4 regions of the Dactylosporangium sp. NPDC049140 genome follow, and region 2 is predicted to be linked to each of the others. Evidence: riboswitches for the same ligand, from Rfam matches in the RefSeq annotation. Region 2 holds a riboswitch; each other region holds the start of a gene.
What was found. Region 2 has a riboswitch for cobalamin ahead of bluB (5,6-dimethylbenzimidazole synthase). Riboswitches for the same ligand answer to the same signal wherever they lie in the genome.
Positions count from the first base shown of each region.

Region 1: it holds a riboswitch for cobalamin, as region 2 does, so the genes downstream of both, cobN (cobaltochelatase subunit CobN) here and bluB (5,6-dimethylbenzimidazole synthase) in region 2, are expected to answer to the same signal.
Region 3: it holds a riboswitch for cobalamin, as region 2 does, so the genes downstream of both, AB0B76_RS34480 (ribonucleoside-diphosphate reductase subunit alpha) here and bluB (5,6-dimethylbenzimidazole synthase) in region 2, are expected to answer to the same signal.
Region 4: it holds a riboswitch for cobalamin, as region 2 does, so the genes downstream of both, AB0B76_RS21615 (VWA domain-containing protein) here and bluB (5,6-dimethylbenzimidazole synthase) in region 2, are expected to answer to the same signal.

Region 1 covers NZ_JBEZDS010000012.1:182,397-185,596, forward strand. The annotation lists gene AB0B76_RS21800 (precorrin-3B synthase) at 274-1,335, opposite strand; cobalamin riboswitch at 1,372-1,503, shown strand; gene cobN (cobaltochelatase subunit CobN) at 1,539-3,200, shown strand, end outside.
Region 2 covers NZ_JBEZDS010000006.1:261,953-265,152, forward strand. The annotation lists gene AB0B76_RS13340 (transglutaminase family protein) at 1-21, opposite strand, end outside; gene AB0B76_RS13345 (TrmH family RNA methyltransferase) at 173-694, shown strand; gene AB0B76_RS13350 (alpha/beta hydrolase) at 704-1,588, opposite strand; cobalamin riboswitch at 1,624-1,828, shown strand; gene bluB (5,6-dimethylbenzimidazole synthase) at 1,865-2,485, shown strand; gene AB0B76_RS13360 (hypothetical protein) at 2,489-3,200, opposite strand, start outside.
Region 3 covers NZ_JBEZDS010000027.1:33,298-36,497, reverse strand. The annotation lists gene AB0B76_RS34480 (ribonucleoside-diphosphate reductase subunit alpha) at 1-1,285, opposite strand, end outside; cobalamin riboswitch at 1,424-1,632, opposite strand; gene AB0B76_RS34475 (DPP IV N-terminal domain-containing protein) at 1,688-3,200, opposite strand, start outside.
Region 4 covers NZ_JBEZDS010000012.1:143,674-146,873, reverse strand. The annotation lists gene AB0B76_RS21625 (hypothetical protein) at 1-583, shown strand, start outside; gene AB0B76_RS21620 (hypothetical protein) at 792-1,076, opposite strand; cobalamin riboswitch at 1,178-1,303, shown strand; gene AB0B76_RS21615 (VWA domain-containing protein) at 1,363-3,200, shown strand, end outside.

The DNA of each region.
Region 1 (3,200 bases), on a different contig from region 2:
GACAAAGCTGTGCCCATGGTGAGCGGCCCCAACGCCCAGTCTGGCTCGATGTCGCTTCGCGGAGATCGACCCAGACCGGGCGCCGCTTCGCTCCGGACCGCTCACGCCGCCACCTCCGCAGGCTCCGGCGACGGCGCGACAACACTGAGCCCATGGTGAGCGGCCCCTCCGCTCCGCTCCGGACCGCTCACGCCGTCACCTCCGCAGGCTCCGGCGACGGCGCGACAACACTGAGCCCATGGTGAGCGGCCCCTCCGCTCCGCTCCGGACCGCTCACGTCACGCTCCGGCGGTAGCCCGCGCCCGTCGCCAGCATCTCCACGTGCCTTCCCTTCGGCGCGCCGCACCGGCGCTCGCATCCGACCCAGTGCGCCGGCTCGTGCGTGCCCGCGGCCACCGCGGCCCGGGCGTCCGCGCGGACGTCGGCGAGCGCCTTGGCGCAGCCCGGCCGGCCGGCGCACGCGGTCACCCCGGCCCACGGCGAGGCGGGGTCGGCGACGAGTCCGGACGCCACAGCGTCGGACATCGCCGGAGCCGGGACCACGACGGTCCGCCACGGCGTGACGATGATCTCTTCCGCCGCGGCCGCGAGCGTCGCCGACTGGGCCGCGGTGAGCAGCCCGAGCGGCACGACGAGCACCGCGGACGAGCCGTGGATCCCGGGCTCGGGCGCGTCCGAGCGCGCGAGCCGGACGGTCGCGAGTCCGGTGCCGAGCCGCGCGGCGACCCGGGCCGGGCCGTCGGCCAGCTCGGCGAGCCGCCACGCGTTGGCGCCCTGCGCGGCCCGCTCGGCCAGGAAGGCCTCCGCGGCGCGTACGAGCAGCTCGGGGCCGCCGTGAAGCTCAGTGGGTACACCCGCCAGAACCAACCGGGAACCGTGTCGGCCCACGTCGCCGAGCAGCGGCGTCACGTCGCCGCGGCCGTCATCGATCGTGGCCAGGAACCGGCCCGGCAGCGCCGCGAGGGCGGGCGAGGCGCACAGCAGCGCGTCGAGCTCGGCGACCAGCGGGCGGACCGCGGCGCCCAGCGGGCTGGCGACGATGTTGCGGACCCGCTCGTGGGTGGCCGAGGGCAGCAGGCCGGCGTCGGTCAGGCGGGCCGCCAGCTCGTGCTCGGCGCCCGGCCGCAGCGCCCTGACCTGCACGTTCCCGCGGGAGGTGAGCTCCAGGGCGGGGTCCCCGAGCTCGGCCGCGGCGGCGCCCAGGACCGCGAGCTGGGCCCCGGTGATCCGCCCGCCGGGCAGCCGGACGCGCGCCAGCCCGCCGTCGGCGGCCGCGTGGACCTGCACGGCGCCGGGGCACCGGTCGGGGGCGTCGCGTCCGCTGGGAGCCTGCACGGGGCGGATACTACCTGCGCTTGACGGCGCCCAGGCTCGTCCTGAAGAGTTGGCGGCGCTGTACAACGGCGATGTGGGAGGAACCCGGTGCGAGTCCGGGACGGTCCCGCCACTGTGACCGGAGACGATCCGGGAGCCAGGATACTTTCCGTCGCCGGACCCAACCCACCGTCTTGGGGCGCGGACCCCGAGGGAGGACCGGCGTGATCCTGCTGCTGTCGACGTCCGACACCGACCTGCTCAGCGCGCGGGCCAGCGGCGCCGGCTGGCGCCTGGCCAACCCGTCGCGGACCACCGTGGACGACCTGCCCGGGCTGGCCGCGGGCGCCGAGCTGATCGTGGTGCGGTTCCTGGGGGCGTACCGCGACTGGCAGGACGGCCTCGACACGCTGCTCGCCACCGGGCTCCCGGTGGTGATCCTCGGCGGCGAGCAGGCCCCCGACGCCGAGCTCATGAGCCACTCCACGGTGCCGGCCGGCCTCGCCGCGCAGGCCCACGCCTACCTGGCCTTCGGCGGCCCGGCCAACCTCGCCGAGCTGCACCGCTTCCTCTCCGACACGGTCCTGCTCACCGGCCACGGCTTCGCCGCCCCGGTCGAGACGCCCGTGTGGGGCGTGCTGGAGCGCACGGCCGCGCCGGTCGACGGGCCGACCGTGGCCGTCATCTACTACCGGGCCCACCACGTGGCCGGCAACACCGCGTTCGTCGAGGGCCTGTGCACCGCGCTGGAGGCCGAGGGCGCCCGCCCGCTGCCGGTCTTCGCCGCGTCGCTGCGCACCGCCCCGCCCGAGCTGCTCGACACCCTGCGCCGGGCCGACGCGCTCGTCGTGACCGTGCTCGCGGCCGGCGGCACCCGCCCGGCCGACGCGCAGGCCGGCGGCGAGGACGAGGCCTGGGACGTCGGCGCGCTCGCCGCGCTCGACGTGCCGATCCTGCAGGGGCTGTGCCTGACCAGCAGCCGCGAGACGTGGGACGGCAATGACGACGGGCTGTCGCCGCTGGACACCGCGACCCAGGTCGCCATCCCGGAGTTCGACGGGCGGCTCATCACGGTCCCGTTCTCGTTCAAGGAGGTCGACGAGGACGGCCTGACCGTCTACGTCGCCGACCCGGAGCGGGCGGGGCGCGTGGCCGGGATCGCCGCGGCCCACGCGCGGTTGCGGCGCCTGGCCAACGCGGACAAGCGGATCGTCGTGATGCTGAGCGCGTACCCGACGAAGCACTCCCGGATCGGCAACGCCGTCGGCCTCGACACGCCCGCCAGCGTGGTGCGGCTGCTGGCGGCGCTGCAGGAGCGCGGGTACGACCTCGGGGAGGGCTTCCCGTCCGACGGTGACGCGCTCATCCACGAGCTCATCGCGGCCGGTGGGCAGGACGTCAACTGGCTCACCGAGGAGCAGCTACAGGGCAACCCGGTCCGCATTCCGGCTTCGGCCTATGTCTCGTTCTTCAACGGCCTGGACGAGGGCCTCCGGGCCGGGATGGAGCGGCACTGGGGCCCGGCGCCCGGCGAGCTGTTCGTCGACCCGTCCGACGGCGCCATCGTGCTCGCGGCGCTGCGGCGGGGCAACGTGGTGGTGATGGTGCAGCCGCCGCGCGGCTTCGGCGAGAACCCGGTCGCCATCTACCACGACCCCGACCTGCCGCCCTCGCACCACTACCTGGCCGCGTACCGGTGGCTGGCCGACGAGTTCGGCGCCCACGCGGTCGTGCACGTCGGCAAGCACGGCAACCTCGAGTGGCTGCCGGGCAAGACGGTCGGGATGTCGGCCGGCTGCGGCGCGGACGCGGCCCTGGGCAACCTGCCGCTCATCTACCCGTTCCTCGTCAACGACCCGGGCGAGGGCACCCAGGCCAAGCGCCGC
Region 2 (3,200 bases):
GCCCCGATCACCCAACGCCACGGTGGAGACGATACCGCCCGGGCATGATGGGGAGCCGTCCGCCGTCGACCCGGACCGCCCGCGCGGAGGTGCGCGCGGCGCTGCAATGACCTACCCTGGGCAGCGGCCCTGTTGCCGTCGATGGCCCGCGTGCGCCGCGAAGCACGCCCCAATGGTGAGCACCGCCATTCGCGTCCGGACCCCGTCCGAGCTGCGCTCCTCCCGCCGTCCCCGCGCCCACCGCTGCTGGGGACACCTCCTCGCCGCCCCGCTGTGGCCCATGCACGGCGTCAACCTCGGCACCCTCCTGCGCACCTGCGACGCCGTCGGGGCCTGTCTCGTCGTCCCGCGGTACCCCTGGATCGACGAGGCCCTCGCCCGCGGCAACACGCTGCGCCGCCCCGCGTGCGTCCACCGCATCGGCGATCCGCTGCGGTGGCTCGCCGCCGAGCGTGCGGGCGGGAGTCGCATCGTGGGCGTCGAGCTCGCCGAGGAGGCCGTGCGCCTCGCCGACCTGCCCGCCGCGCGCCGGCGCACCGTGATGGTGCTCGGCCACGAGTCGACGGGCATCCCGCCCGAGGCCCTCGACCTGCTCGACGGGGCGGTGGAGATTCCGATGGTGGGCAGCGGCGTGAGCCTGAACGTCGCCGTGGCCGGATCCCTCGTGTTGTACAAACTCGCCGGGCTGCTCTGACGCGGCCGCTCAGCCCGCCGGAGGGGCCGCGAGGACCTCGCGTAGCTTCGCGGCGAACTCCTCCGGCTTGCCGGCGTAGCCGAACTCGCCGCCGAGGAAGCCGCCGTGGTGGCTCGGGAACACGGTGGCCGGCCCGCCCAGGAGGGCGGCCATCGCCTCGGCGGTGCGCGCGGTGTACGTCTGCGCCGACTCCTCGCCCACGCCGATCACGATGCGGGCCGGGGACGCGTTCAGGGCCGCGACATCGGGGCGGTAGTCGGTGACCGCCCACGAGTCCCGCGACAGCAGCGGGTCGTCGCGGGTGCCGTCGTCGGCGGTGGACATGCCGAACATCGCCGGGTCCGGGGCCGGCTGCGCGAAGTACTCCTCCGTGAACTCGCCCCGCCACGAGGTCATGGCGATGAACGCGGCCATGCCCGGGCCGCTGCCGCCGGTCTCGTACGCGTCGTTGAACGCGGCCCGCGCCCGGTCCGCGCCGGCCGCGTCGGGCAGGATCGGGTTGATCGGCGGCTCGTGCGCGACGAGCGTGGCGACGTCGTCCGGGTGGGCGCTCACCCACTCCAGCGCGGTCACCGCGCCGCCGCTGCTGGCGAACACGTCGACCGGGCCGGCGCCGAGGTGCGCGGCGAGCCGGTGCAGGTCGGCGGCCTGCTGCTGCGGCGTGTTGTCGGTCCCGCCGTCGGTGCGGGCGCTGCGGCCCAGGCCGCGCGGGTCGTACGTGACGACGGTGCGGTCCGGGAAGTGCGCGGCGAGCGCGCCGAACCCGTCCGCGGTCATCGGCTGGCCGATCATGAACAGCGGCGGCCGTCCGTCCGCCGGCGGCAGCGGGCCGGTGACGTCGTAGACCAGGTCGGCGCCGGGTACGGCGAGCGTGTGCGTCTGCGTCTGCGTCATGCGCCGAGCCTATTGCCTCCTGGTAGCGTGCGGGCCGGCATCAACTGAAGCGAGGTGCCCCGCCGGCGACGGCGGGGAGAATCGGGAAGCCGGTGAGAATCCGGCACGGGCCCGCCGCGGTGACCGGGGAGCCGCCGCCCACACGTGCACGCGTAGCCACTGGCCCGGAAGGGCTGGGAAGGCGGGCGGAGGGGCGACGATCCGGGAGTCCGAAGACCGGCCTCGCGACCGACGGCCCCGGCCTGTCCCGGGGTGTGAGCGCAGCGGGAGCCTGCCTTGACGCATGACCTGTACGACATCATCAACCGCCGCCGCGACGTGCGCGCCGAGTTCACCGGCGCGCCGGTGCCCGGCGAGGCGCTGGACCGGATCCTGACCGCCGCCCACGCCGCGCCAAGCGTCGGGCTGACGCAGCCGTGGGACTTCATCGTCGTCCGCGACCGCGCGCTGCGCGAGGAGTTCCACGCGCACGTGTCCCGCGAGCGCGACGTGTTCGCCGCGACCCTCGACGCCGAGGCGGCCGCGCGGTTCGCCCGCATCAAGATCGACGGGGTGCTGGAGTCCACGCTCTCGGTCGTGGTCACCTACGATGCGGGGCGCGGCGGCCCCGCGGTGCTGGGCCGCCACGCGATCGCCGACGCCGGGCTGTACTCGGTGTGCCTGGCGATCCAGAACCTCTGGCTCGCGGCCACCGCCGAGGGCCTCGGCCTGGGCTGGGTCTCCTTCTACCGCGAGGAGTTCCTGCGCGGCCTGCTCGGCATTCCGGCCGGCGTACGGCCCGTGGCGTGGCTCTGCCTGGGCCCGGTGAGCCGGAGCCACGACGTGCCCGACCTGGAGCGCCACGGTTGGCGCCGGCGCTCCCCGCTGGACCAGGTCCGGCACGAGGACCGCTGGTAGGGCTCAGACCGGGCGCCAGTCGGGGACCTCGTCCGTCGTCGCGCCGGAGGTGACCTGGGCGTTGCCGGTGCCGTCGGGGCGGATCGTGAAGATGTGCCCCCAGGCCTCGTCGTCGTCCAGGTCGCAGTACGCGATCCGGGTCCCGTCGGGGGACCAGGCCGGCATCGTGTGGTGGGAGTCGCTGCCCGCCCGGGGCCTGGTCACCAGCTTCGCCCGCCCGGCCCCCGACGCCGCGGTGCGGTAGATCCCGCCGCCGTAGCCGCTGCCCACGACGAACCGCCCGAACGCGAGCTGGGTGCCGTCCGGCGACCAGTCCGGGCGGGAGTCGTACACCCCGGCGGCGGGCGCGGTGACCGCCGTCGCCGACAGCGTCACCGGGTCGAGCGCAACCAGGCTGCTGCCGCCGGCGGCCAGGTCGACGGCGTAGGCGATCCTCGTGCCGTCCGGCGACCACACCGGCGTGTGCTCGGCGACGCCGGCGGTGCCGGTCAGGTCCGTCAGGTCGGCGCCGTCGACGTCGATGACGCAGATGTCGGTGTCGCCGCCCGACCAGCACTCGTAGACCAGCCGGGTGCCGTCCGGCGACCAGGCCGGGGCGGACGCCGTACCGCTGAACCGCACGACGGCCAGCCCGCCGCCGTCGGCGTCCATCACCCACAGCTGGTCCGCGCCGGCCCCGTAGCGCCGGAACGCGATGTGCGCGCCGTCGGCGGAC
Region 3 (3,200 bases), on a different contig from region 2:
TGACCTCGAGGATCTCGGTGCACAGGTTCGACAGGTGGATGGTGTTGCGCGGGCCGCCGGTCTGGTTCGACAGGGCGTTGGCGCGGTCCTTGAACGTCATCCAGCCGTTGCCGGTCTGGGCGAGGGTGCGCATCATGCGGCCGTAGAGATCGCGGGCCTTGACGGTGCGCACCGCCTTCTTCTCGGCCGCGCGGTAGGCCGCGTCGAACGCCTCGCCGTAGAGGTCCGGCAGCTCGGGGGCGTCGGTGGGGTCGATCAGCGACCAGTCGCCGTCGGCCTCGACGCGGCGCATGAACTCGTCCGGCACCCAGTTGGCGAGGTTGAGGTTGTGGGTGCGGCGGGCGTCCTCGCCGGTGTTGTCCCGCAGCTCCAGGAACTCCTCGACGTCCGGATGCCACGGCTCCAGATACACGCACGCCGCGCCCTTGCGCCGCCCGCCCTGGTTCACCGCGGCGACACCCGCGTCAAGCGTCTTGAGAAAGGGCACGATGCCGTTGGATATCCCGTTGGTGCCGCGGATGAGTGCGCCCCGCCCGCGCACGCGCGACCACGAGATCCCGATGCCGCCGGAGAACTTCGACAGCCGCGCGACCTGGTGGTAGCGCTCGTAGATGGAGTCGAGCTCGTCCCGGGGCGAGTCGACGAGGAAGCACGACGACATCTGCGTGTGCCGGGTGCCGGAGTTGAACAGCGTCGGGGAGCTCGGGAGGTAGGCCAGGGAGGACATGAGGCGGTAGAACCCGATCGCCTCGCCCGGGGTCTGCGACAGGCCGCAGGCCACGCGCAGCAGCCAGTACTGCGGCGTCTCCACGACCAGGCGGGCCTCGGGGTGGCGCAGCAGGTAGCGGTCGGCGACCGTACGCAGGCCGAAGTACTCGAACCGCAGGTCCCCGTCGAGGTCGACGGCGTCGTCGAGCTTGCGCGCGCTCGCTGCGACGAACGCGGCGGTGTCGTCGCCGATCAGGCCGAGCTGGTGGCCGTAGCGGATCGACTGGCTGAAGCTCGCGACGCCCTGGCCGCGCACCTCCTTGTCCACGTACGCGGCCAGCAGCCGCGCGGCCAGCCGCGAGTACTGCGGCTCCTCCCCGATGAGCTCCGCCGCCGTCTGGATCGACAGCTTGTCCAGCTCGGCGGTGCTCGCCCCGTCGTACAGCCCGCTGATCGTGCGGGTCGCGACGCGCAGCGGGTCGACCTCGTCCAGGTCACCGGCCCACCGCTCGACCGCGCGCACGATCTTGTTCACGTCAACGGCCTCGGTGTCGCCGTTGCGCTTGCGTACCTGCATCCGCGTGCCCTTTCTCGCCTCAGGTCGGAGGGCCGAAGGAGCGCGCGGAGACGCCGCCGGGACCCCTGCGGCGGCATGCGGCCAGGGTCCGGCTCGTGGCGTCGGCCGTCCCGCGCGGCCTTCGACCGCCGCGCACCGGGCGGTGCGCGGCGCGCTGGCAGGTCTTCGGACTCGTGGGCGCCGAGCGCATGCCTACTGACCGTCGCTTCCCAGGCCTGATCGGGCCCAGTGCACATGACGGCGATCGTTCCCACTGACCGCTGCGGGGCAGTCCCGGACTCGCACCGGGTTCCCTCTTGCCTCGGCCGCCCTGGGCGGGCGGCCGAACCAGCTGTGGTCATCACTATATATAGGGCCGCCCGAGAATTGGAAACACCAGATGTCGTGTCGGCGTGTCGCGGCTCAGGCGAACATCTCGGCGAGCATCTCCGGGCCGACCGGGATGGCGGCGGGGCGGTAGGCGGGCGGCGGGGTGCCCATCAGCTCGCGCACCAGGAAGTCCCAGCAGCGCTTGCGCACGTACGCGAGGCAGTCCAGGAACGTGTGCTCGGCCCCGGGCACGATGAGCAGCTCGAAGTCCTTGTCCGCGGCGATGAGCCGGTCGGCCAGGCGCAGCGTGTGGTCCGGATGGACCTGGTCGTCGAGCTCGCCGTGGACGAGCAGCAGCGGGCCGGCCAGCCGGGCGGCAAGGTCCACATTGGACGTCCGGGCCCAGGCGTCCGGGTCGTCCGCGCCGTCGTAGGACTCCACGAAGCCGGCGTTGAAGCAGCGGGCGTCGTGCGAGCCGGCCAGCGCGACGCCGGCCCGGTACACCTCGGGGAAGTCCAGCATCGCCCGCGCCGCGGCGAACCCGCCGCCGGAGTGCCCGAACGCGCCGACCCGGTCGAGGTCCATCCACGGCCGGTCTGCGGCGAGTTGCCGCAGCGCGGCGACGTGGTCGGCCAGGCCCCCGGCGTCGCCGAGGCGGCCGTAGGAGGCGTCGTGGAAGGCCTTGCCGCGCCCCGGGGTGCCGCGCCCGTCGAGCGCGACGACCACGAACCCGAGCGCGGCGAGGGGCTCGGCGTCCAGGCCCATGCCGCCGGGGTCGAAGCCGGGCTCGACCCGGCCGACCTGCGGGCCCGGGTAGAGGCTGTCCACGACCGGGTAGCGGCGCGCGGGGTCGAAGCCGTGCGGGCGGTACAGCACCCCGTAGACGTCCGTCACGCCGTCGGCCGCCTTGACGCGGAAGCGCTCGGGCGGGGTCCAGCCGGTGGCCTCGAGCCGGGTGATGTCGGCCCGCTCGAGCTCGACCAGCACGCGCCCGGTCCAGTCGCGGACGGTGGTCACCGGCGCGGTGTCCACCGTGGACGCGCTGTCGACGAAGTACCCCCGGTGCCCGGGCAGCGTCACGACGTGGTCGAGCTCGTCGTCGGTGAGCCGGGCGAAGCCGGTGCCGTCCAGGCCGGCCCGGCACACGGTGCGCCGGTACGGGTCGGCCTCGACGAGGCCGGCGGCGGTGAAGTACACCGTGCGCTCCGCCTCGTCGACGTGCAGGATCTGCCGCACCGACCAGGGCCCGGAGGTGACCCGGCCCAGCGGCGCGCCGGTGTGCCGGTCGTAGCGGTACAGGTGGCCGGAGCCGTCACGCTGGGAGTACCACAGCACCTCGTCGGCCAGCACGCGCACGATCGGCGGCTCGTAGGCCCACTGGTTGGGCTCCACCCGGGTCGCGCCGGCCTCGCTGAGCACGGTGGTGACGGCGCCGGTGGCCGGGTCCAGGCGGTGCAGCGCGAGGGTGTGGCGGTCGCGGGGCTGGCCGAGGAAGTACACGGCCGAGCCGTCCGCGGCCCACCAGGCCCACTTGATCATGATGGGTGACAGCTGCGGCATGAGCAGGGGCTCGGTCTGCGCGCGGACCACCGTGCCGGTCGCGACG
Region 4 (3,200 bases), on a different contig from region 2:
CGCCGTGGCGCACGGCCCCGGGCCGCTGACCGGCCTCGGCGAGCTGCTCAGCGCCGCCGACGAGACCGGGTGCCTGGTGGAGCCGTCCGTCGACTCGCTGAAGACCGCCCGGCACGCCGCGGCCGACCCGTCCTCGGCGCGGTACTGGAGCGCCCTGTGCGTCCTGGCCGACCGGGGCGACGAGTCCGACGGCCCCGCCCTGCTGGCCGGCCTCGACTGGCTCGACCGGCGCGACGACGACCTGTGCGGCTACGACCGCCTCGCCGACGGCCTCGCCCGCGTCGGCGGCGACGCCGCCCGCCAGGCCCTGCCGCGCATCCGCTCGCTGTGGTTCAGCCCGCACTCGTACGAGCGCGCCGCCTACCTGCGGGCCCGCCTGGAGCTGGAGCCGGACGCGTGCGCGGGCGCCCTGACCGAGGGCCTGTGGGACTGCGAGGCCGGCGTCCGGCTCATCGCGGTGCGCCGCGTCCCGCTCGACGAGAAACTCGAGCGCCGCCTGGCCTACCTGCGCGACGACCCGATCGAGACCCCCGAGGTCCGCGCGGCCGCGGCCGAGCGGCTCCTCCTCGAATCCATGGTGTAGCGGCCTGTCGCCTGGGTGACACATCGGCGCAAGTGCGTGCCAAGTCCACGCCAAGTGCCGTGCCGCATCCTTGCTTCAGCACCACTTGAAGGGGCCCGGTTCCGGGTCCTCGCACCGCCTAACTCGAGACAGCTCTCGATATCCATATATATGAGCCGGCCCCGCGACACCCCTCCCCCCTCGTGTCGCGGGGCTCTCGTACGTCCGCCTACCGCGCCGTGCCGCAGGTCGCCTGGATGCGCCGGGTCAGCCGGTCGGCGAAGCCGGGGTCGCCGACCACGCGCTGCTGGAACTCGTCGACCGGTGCGGCCGCCATCGTGCCCGCGGCGGCCCCGGCCCCCGGTCGCAGCCACATCGCCCGGGTGCCCGGCGGCGCGACCGAGCTCGCCGGGGCCCGCGGCGGCAGCCGCAGCGGCGTGGCGGCGATCAGGGCGACCGCCGCGAGGAGCACGCACAGTACGATCTGGGCGGCCGAGTCCAACGCGCGCCGCATGCCCGTCCCATCGGCCGGCGGACCCGGATCGTGAGGGTCACACCGCGCCACGTTGACGCACCGGTTGCCGGTGGGACACGATGGCGGGCGAGCGGTCTGCGGAGGAACCCGGTGCGAGTCCGGGACGGTCCCGCCACTGTGACCGGGGAGTCGCCCCTCAGCTCGGACCACGGCCGGCAACGGCTGGAAGGTCGGGGGGCGGCGGCGATCCGGCAGTCAGGAGACTCCGGGCCGCCGACGCAACAGCCGCCTCGCGGGCGCGGACCCGCCGAAGGGAAGAGTGCCCGTGACCTCGCCGTACCCGTTCTCGGCCGTCGTCGGCCTGCCCGACCTGCGCCTCGCGCTGCTGCTCACGGCGGTCTCACCGGCCATCGGCGGGGTGCTCGTCCGGGGCGAGAAGGGCACCGCCAAGTCCACCGTCGTGCGGGCCCTCGCCGCGCTGCTGCCCGAGGTCGGGGTGGTCGCCGGCTGCCGCTTCGCCTGCGACCCGGACGCGCCCGACCCCGAGTGCCCCGACGGCCCGCACACGCCCGGGGCCGGGGCCGAGCGCCGCCGCTCCGCCCTCGTCGAGCTGCCCGTCGGCGCGACCGAGGACCGCGTGGTCGGCACCCTCGACCTGCAGCGCGCCCTCGGCGACGGGGTCAAGGCCTACGAGCCGGGCCTGCTGGCCGCCGCGCACCGTGGGGTCCTCTACGTCGACGAGGTCAACCTGCTCCCCGACCACCTGGTCGACCTGCTCCTCGACGCCGCCGCCATGGGCCGCGCGCACGTCGAGCGCGACGGCGTCTCGGTCAAGCACGCGGCCCGCTTCCTGCTCGTGGGCACCATGAACCCCGAGGAGGGCGAGCCGCGCCCGCAGCTCGTGGACCGCTTCGGGCTCGTCGTCGGGGTCACGGCGCCCCAGGAGGCCGCGCCGCGGGCCGAGGTCGTGCGGCGGCGGCTGGCGTACGAGGCCGACCCGGCCGGGTTCGCCGGGCGCTACGTGGCCGAGGACGCCGCGCTCGCCGAGCGGATCGCCGGCGCCCGGGCCCGGATCGGCGGGGTGGCGCTGCCGGACGCGGAGCTCGACCGGATCGCGCGGATCTGCCTGGCGTACCGCGTCGACGGCCTCCGGGCCGACATCGTGGTCGCGCGGACGGCGGTGGCGCTCGCGGCCTGGCACGGGCGGACGGTGGTCACGACGGACGACGTGCGCGACGCGGCCCGGCTGGCGCTGCCGCACCGGCGCCGGCGCGATCCGCTCGACCCGCCGGGGGCCGACCGGGATCGCCTGGAAGAGGTGCTGGAGCAGGAGACCGGGCCGGACGACGACCCGCCGGGCGGCTCCCCGCCGCCGCCGGACGACGACCCGGTTCCGCCGGACCCGACCGACATTTCGGAAACGTCGGAATCGCCCGACGCCGGTGGGCCGCCCCCGCCGCCCGTCGCGCCCGAGCAGCGGCCTCCGGCCGAGCCGACCGATGGCTCCGTTAGCGATAAGCCCGACCCGCCCCGCGACTCCGATTTATCGGACACTTCGGATTCGTCGGATCTGCCGGATTCGGCCGGGGTCGCGGCGCCGGGGCAGCTCGCGTTCGCCGGGCTGCCGTACAAGCCGAAGCTGCTCAGCATCGCGGGCCGCGCGAACCGCCAGGCCGGCGCCCACGCGGGCCGGCGCTCGCCCGCCCTGTCGCGGCACGGGCGCGTGGTGCGCTCCCGCGCCCCGATCGGCGGGAAGCTCACGAGCATCCACGTGCCCGACACGATCCGGGCCGCCGCAATGCGCGGTTCGAGCCGCGCCGAGGCCCGCGACGTGCGCGAGGCGGTCAAGGTCGGCCGCGAGGCGAACCTGGTGCTGTTCGTCGTCGACGCGTCCGGCTCGATGGCCGCCCGGCAGCGGATGGGCGTCGTGAAGACCGCGATCCTGTCGCTGCTGCGCGACGCGTACCAGCGCCGGGACAAGGTCGGCCTGGTCTCCTTCCGCGGCCACGACGCCACCCTGGTGCTCGAGCCGACCGCGAGCCACGAGGTCGGCGTGGTGCGCCTGGCCGAGCTGCGCACCGGGGGCCGCACGCCGCTGGCCGCCGGGCTGCGCCAGGCCGCCCGCGTGCTGCACGGCGAGCGCCGCCGCGACGCCCGCCGCCG